Regions from separate parts of the Clostridium thermobutyricum genome, predicted to be linked through region 3. Evidence: a T-box and tRNA genes for the amino acid it is inferred to sense, from the RefSeq annotation. Region 3 holds a T-box; the other regions hold tRNA genes.
What was found. The T-box of region 3 lies ahead of argS (arginine--tRNA ligase). A T-box ahead of a tRNA ligase gene usually reads a tRNA of that ligase, here a tRNA-Arg.
Positions count from the first base shown of each region.

Region 1 (2,286 bases), 2.0 Mb from region 3:
GATTATTTGCAGTACTATAGTGAGCATTATCAAAATAATTTTTAAAGTTAACTACTAATGATTTATAGGATAAAGTAGTAAAACTAAATAATATTCCAATTAAAAGTACAGATGATAATACTATAGTTATTAATTTCAAATTTAATTTTTCTTTTGTAGTGTTAAAATTTTCTTCTGGCTGTTTAAAACTTTCATTATTTAATTCGTTCATAATATCACCTCTTTATTTTAAAATATTTCCATTAAATGTAAAATTTAAACATAATAATTTAATATTTTAAATAAGTATGATAAGATAAATCTTGATGGTTAAAATATAATTATATTAATATATATTTTTATTGAAAGGAGGGAAAACATGAAAGATAATTTTTTTGTAAAGTTTAAAAATTGCTTACATAGATTAGATAAATTTCCTCAATATATAGACCAAGGAATAGGAAAGGCAATATTATATGGTTTTTTAATAAGTCTTATATTTGGTGGGATTTTAGGAATATATAATAGCTATATGACTAATGGATTAATAAATAAGGCAACAACTGAAATAAATAATCCAGAATATGCTTTTAATATAAAAGATAATACATTTACTATGGCTAAAAATCCTATAATAATAAATCAAAATGGAAATCTTATTTATATAAATGATAAGAAAACATTAGATGATGCAAATGATATAATAAATGAATATCCAGAAGATAATTCATATATGCTAGTTTTAAAGAATGGTGTTAAAATTCAATCTTTAGGTATGGGCGGAAACTATGACTATAACCAAGTAAATAGTAAAATATTTAATGCTAAAGAAGTTAATAATGAAACTTTAGTTCAAACAATACAAAGTGCTAAAAAATATTATTTTGGTTTTATAACTATTTATAGTATTATAAATAGATTTATAAATTTAATAATAGATAGTTTATTTGTAACAGTAGTAGGATTAATAGTTTCAATATTCTTAGGAATGATGGTTAAGCCAACAGCTTTATATAGCTTATCTATTTATGCGGCTACAGTACCATTTTTATTATCATTACCAATAGGAATATTATATCCAAGCATAAGCTTACAATATCCATTAATTATTGCTACTGCAATATATGTGGCTATAATACTTAAGCATATTAAAAATGATTTAGTAAATAGACAGAGAAATAATAAGAATAATAACAGATTAAATAGATTTCTATAATAAAAATACTTTCTTAAATAAAATAATTTAAGAAAGTATTTTTTTTGTGTATTATATTTAGAATTTATGATAAGACTTATAAAATAATGAAATTTAAATCGTATTCCTAATAAATATTTGCACAAAATCTTCAATTGTGATAATATAATTTTGTTAAAAGTATATAAGGGGCGTTAGTTAAATGGATATAACTTACCGCTACGGACGGTACATTATGGGTTCGATTCCTATACGCCCTACCAGAATATAATTTAAATTTCAAAAGTAATTTTACTTTTGAAATTTTTTTTTATTAAAAATAAGTTATTTTGATAAGATTAGACTAATTATAGTAAAATATTGAATATAATTAAATTTATAATTGGAAACTAGGAGGATAAATTAGTGAGTAGCTATAAGATAAGTGTCATAGTTCCTGTATATAATGTAAAAGAATATATAGATGAAACTATTAAATCAATATATAATCAAACTCTTAAAGATTTTGAATTAATACTTATTGATGATGGTTCAACTGATGGAACTTATGAGATGCTTAAAGAATATGAAAGTAAGCATAATAATATAAAACTTATTAAACAGGAAAATTCAGGACCTAGTAAAGCGAGAAATGTAGGGCTTAAAGAAGCAGAAGGCGAATATATAATTTTTGTAGATTCAGATGATTTATTGCCAACAGATTCTTTTGAGTTTAGATATAATTTAGCAAAAGAAAAAAATGCAGATGTAATAGTATGTGGAACTGAAAAAACTACTGATGGAATTGAAAGAAAACCAATAGCAAGACATATGTTTAATGATGGATATAGAGTACTTGGAAAAGATAATGATATATTATGGGCTTTAGGTCCTTGTAATAAAATATTTAAAAGAGAAACTATAGAGGGAATATTTTTTCCTTTAAATATATATTATGCAGAAGATCAAGTATTCATGATGGAGGCATTTTTAAAAGCAAATAAATTATATGCAACTAAACATGTTGTTTATTATTACAGAATGAGAAAAAATCCAGGTGAATCATTAACACAGCAAATAAGTGTAAATGCTACAAAAATATTAAAGCAAGTTTGTACAGTATGGAAAATGGT
Region 1 is NZ_KB850956.1:2,757,738-2,760,023, reverse strand. Features, by position in the region: gene HMPREF1092_RS12930 (hypothetical protein) at 1-211, opposite strand, end outside; gene HMPREF1092_RS16605 (DUF1189 family protein) at 359-1,195, shown strand; tRNA gene HMPREF1092_RS12920 (tRNA-Arg) at 1,363-1,437, shown strand; gene HMPREF1092_RS12915 (glycosyltransferase family 2 protein) at 1,580-2,286, shown strand, end outside.
Region 1: it has a tRNA-Arg gene. The T-box ahead of argS (arginine--tRNA ligase) is inferred to sense a tRNA for this amino acid. The anticodon was not compared.

Region 2 (2,286 bases), 720 kb from region 3:
ATTTATTTTTGCTGAGCCCCATCCATCTATTATTATATTTGTATTATTAACTTCTACTTTAAATGACTTATTAGTATTTTTCATAGACATTATTACAACTACTACTGCTATTATCACTATTACTATTGCTATTATCACTTTTAAACTAAATTTTCTTGATAATTTACTCTTATTTTCCCCTAATCCAAACTTAGAATTTAATGAATATTCCATATTTATAATACCCACAATCAAAAGAATTACCGGAATAAAAGTGGTCAATAAATTTACTAATGAACTATAAGAAGAATTATAAAAAAATGATCCCAATATAGATATAACCAAAGAAATTATTGATATTATAATTAAATATAACCCAAACTTCTTATTTGCATATTGAGCTGCTTCTTTTGAAACTCTAGCATCTTTACTTCTATATCCAAATGCTGAATTTTCATCAAAATCTCCTTTTCTCATAGCAATCCCAAGCATTACGAATAAAAAAAACATAGGTAAATTTAATATAATCCCTAGATATTTCATATGAATCATCTCCATTGTATAAATTATTGTAATTATATAACAAACATTTCCTTAATATATGTACATTTTAGGAATATTATGTTAATTATACTTTTTATACAAAATTAACTATATTTTAGAAAATATTTTTTATATTAGTTCATTTAATCTTATAAATATTTTTATTGCAAATAAAAAAAGCCTAACCAAAAGGTTAAGCTTTTCTTATAAAATTATGGCACCCCCAACAAGAATCGAACTTGTATCTATCCCTTAGGAGGGGACTATTCTATCCATTAAACTATGAGGGCATAATCTATACTTTAAATAGTATTATATAATGCCTCTCATGTCAATTATTTCATTATTATTTATATATTATTTTTCTATATGTCTCTTAGTTCTTATAAGGCTTACTACAGCTGCTAAAACTGGTATTGAAGCAAGTACTGTTGCCCCAGACAATAACCACTCATTTTTTGTTATAGGAGATAATGAAAATACTTCTCTTCCTATAGGTGTTATGAAAGCTAATACTATTATTGCACTCATAAAAAGCCCTAAAAATACTTTAAATGATGTTAATGGTAATGAAACCTTAAATAATATTACTATACTAACACCAGCTAACATTAATACAGCTAAAGTTTGTGCTTTTTGAATTCCAACTCCATGATTATAGGATATTAGGAAAGTGGCTGTAACAAATATAGATATTAATATACCATTTGGTATACTAGCTGTTAATATTCTTCCTAAGAAACCTTTTTTTACTCTATTTGTATTTGGTAATACAGCTAAGAATAATGCTGGTATTCCTATAGCACAACTACCTATTAAAGATAATTGTATTGGATCTATTGGGAATGGCATCATTAAAATTGAAAATACAACTGCTAATATTATTGAATATGTTGTTTTTGATAAGAATAACTGAGCTACTCTTTCTAAGTTATTTATTTGTTGTCTTCCTTCTGCTACTACTTTTGGTAATGCACTAAAATTTGATTTCATTAATACTAATTGAGCAACTGCCTTTGTAGCATCTGAACCATTTGCCATAGCTATTCCACAATCTGCTTCTTTAAGTGCTAGTACATCGTTTACTCCATCTCCTGTCATTGCAACTGTATGCCCATCTGCTTGAAGAGCTTTGACAAAAGCCTTCTTTTGATGAGGTGTTACTCTACCAAAAACAGTATATTTTTTCATAGCTTCTTTTAATCCTTCTTCATCTACTGGAAGTTCTCTTGCATCAATATAATTTTCTGCTCCAAAAACTCCAGCTCTCTTTGCAACTGCTGATACAGTTACTGGATTATCTCCTGAAATTACTTTTACATCAACACCTTCTTCATTAAAGTATTTTAATGTTTCAGGGGCTTCTTCTCTTATTATGTCCTCTATTAATATTAAAGCTAATGGTTCAACTTTAGATAATTTTTCTACTTTAACAGTTTTTAGTTCTGATTTACCTAAAATTAATACTCTTCTACCTTTAATAGCTTCTTCATTAACCAATTCTTCTATTTCTGAATATCTTTCACCCATAACAATCTCAGGTGCTCCTAATATAAATGTGCCCTTATTATCTATTATAAGACCACCCCATTTTCTTTTTGATGAAAATGGCATTTTCTCTATTATATTTAAATTAGGATTATCTTTATATCTATCCAAAATAGCTTGTTGAGTTGGATTCTTACTTGGCAATTCATGTGAAATAGTTGCTAGTATAGTATCTATTTCACTTTCTTCATAATCATTTGCAAGTTTTTCAACTCC
Region 2 is NZ_KB850956.1:20,089-22,374, reverse strand. Features, by position in the region: gene HMPREF1092_RS00125 (PH domain-containing protein) at 1-522, opposite strand, end outside; tRNA gene HMPREF1092_RS00120 (tRNA-Arg) at 738-812, opposite strand; gene HMPREF1092_RS00115 (cation-translocating P-type ATPase) at 880-2,286, opposite strand, start outside.
Region 2: it has a tRNA-Arg gene. The T-box ahead of argS (arginine--tRNA ligase) is inferred to sense a tRNA for this amino acid. The anticodon was not compared.

Region 3 (2,286 bases):
TACAGATTTTATATTTGATAGCTTTAATATATTTTTTAATATAAGAGTACCACCTACGATTATATTAGCTTCTCTTGTTTTTATTCCATCAATTGTTTTACGTGATTTTAAGTCTTTTCCTATTAAAAAATCAAAATGATTAAAAACATCTACATCATACATTTCGTAATTATGAGCTACATCAAGAGGATATTTCTTTTTAGGTCTATCTATTCTACCTAAAGAACGAACTATAATATCACTAGAGATTATAGAATCAAATGAATTTTCCTTAATCCAAGCACATTCTCTTAATGTTTGAAGAGTTTCTTCTTCAGCACGCTGAATATCTTCTAATGAAATTTCATCAGCTAAATTATAATTTGATGTTATATTTAAATAACCAATAGGAAGGGAAAGACTTTCTTTAATTTTTCCATCCTTTACCCAAGAGATATGTGTTGAGCAACCCTCAATATTTACCAAAAGAGAATTATCAAAATAAATACTATGTGATACTGCTAAGAAATTATAATTTATTTCTTCTTTAACAGTAAGAATCTTAATATCTATTGAAAGTAAATCTTTTATAAGGTCTGCTAAAAGATAGCTGTTAGTGGCTTCACGGAATGTTTCAGTTGCTACTGCAATTATTGTTTTAACACCAGATACTTGGCACATTGCTTTAAATGATTTAAGATTAGCAATGGTTACATTTAATTCTTCTTCAGATAATTTAGTATTATCTAATAAACTTGTGGTTAGTTTAGCAGAAGAATGAATTTCATTTAATATTTTAAAATAGCCATTATCATCAACTTCAGTAAGAGTTAAATTGAAAATGTCTACGCCTATTTCAATAATTCCTATTCTATTCATAACACTACTCCTTTTATTACATAAATTACTATAAATCTCAAAAGGTTTTTTTATTTCGATTTATATTATTATACACCTTTTAAGATAATAAACATTTAAATTAAAGAATATTTAAGGGTTTATTGACACTATGATAATAAATTGTGTATAATTAACAAAAGAAATTTAAATAAATCCTTTGACGAGAAGAGTAACTTTATTAAAATTCTTTTAGCGAATTGGGAATTTGGTGTAAGCCCATAAGAAAGATAAAGTGAAGAGAGCCTCTGAGGAGCACCTGAAATGAGTAAGGATAGCCGCAAAGCAAAGATCTTTGCGTTAACAAAAAGAGAGGCACAAATTTTGTGCAATTAGAGTGGTACCGCGGAACTTATCCGTCTCTTAATTAATTTTAAGAGGCGGTTTTTTTATTATAAAAATACAGGAGGATATAAAATGGATTATAAACAAAAAATAGCTGAGCTTATAAAAACTCAAGTTGATTTAGAATTAGAAGATATTAAAAAACTTATAGAAATTCCACCAAAATCAGATATGGGAGATTATGCATTTCCTTGTTTCCAATTAGCAAAGGTAATGAGAAAAGCTCCAAATATGATTTCAGCTGAATTAAGTGAAAAATTAAGCAAAGAAGGATTTGAAGAAATAAAAGCTTTAGGTCCATATTTAAATTTCTTTGTTGATAAAAGCTCTTTTGCTAAAACTACAATAGAAACAGTTTTAAATGAAGGAGATAAATATGGTTCTTCAAATATAGGTGAAGGTAAAACTGTTTGTGTTGAATATTCATCACCAAATATTGCAAAGCCTTTCCATGTAGGACACCTTTTCACAACTGCTATTGGAAATTCTCTTTATAAATTATTTAAAGAAGAAGGATATAATGTAGTTGGGATAAACCATTTAGGAGATTGGGGAACTCAATTTGGTAAGCTTATATCAGCATATAAAAGATGGGCTGATTTAGATGCTTTAGAAAAAAGTCCTATAGATGAGCTTTTAAGAATATATGTTAAATTCCATAAAGAAGCAGAAAAAGATGAAAGTCTTGTTGATGAAGGAAGAATGTATTTTAAAAAGCTTGAAGATGGAGATAAAGAAGCTACAGAATTATGGCAGAGATTCAGAGAACTTAGCTTAAAAGAGTTTAACAGAGTTTATGACCTTTTAGGAGTTAAATTTGACTCATTAGCTGGGGAAGCTTTTTATAATGATAAAATGGATAAAGTTGTAGAAGGTCTTAAAGAAAAAAATCTTCTTGTTGAAAGTAATGGGGCACAAGTTGTAATGCTTGATGATTATAATATGCCACCTTGTATAGTATTAAAAGGTGATGGAGCTACTATTTATGCTACAAGAGATCTTGCAGCAGCAAATTATAGAAAAGAAAATTATAATTTTGATAAGAGTATATATGTAGTTGGAACT
Region 3 is NZ_KB850956.1:738,790-741,075, forward strand. Features, by position in the region: gene HMPREF1092_RS03305 (Ppx/GppA phosphatase family protein) at 1-858, opposite strand, end outside; T-box leader at 1,028-1,243, shown strand; gene argS (arginine--tRNA ligase) at 1,294-2,286, shown strand, end outside.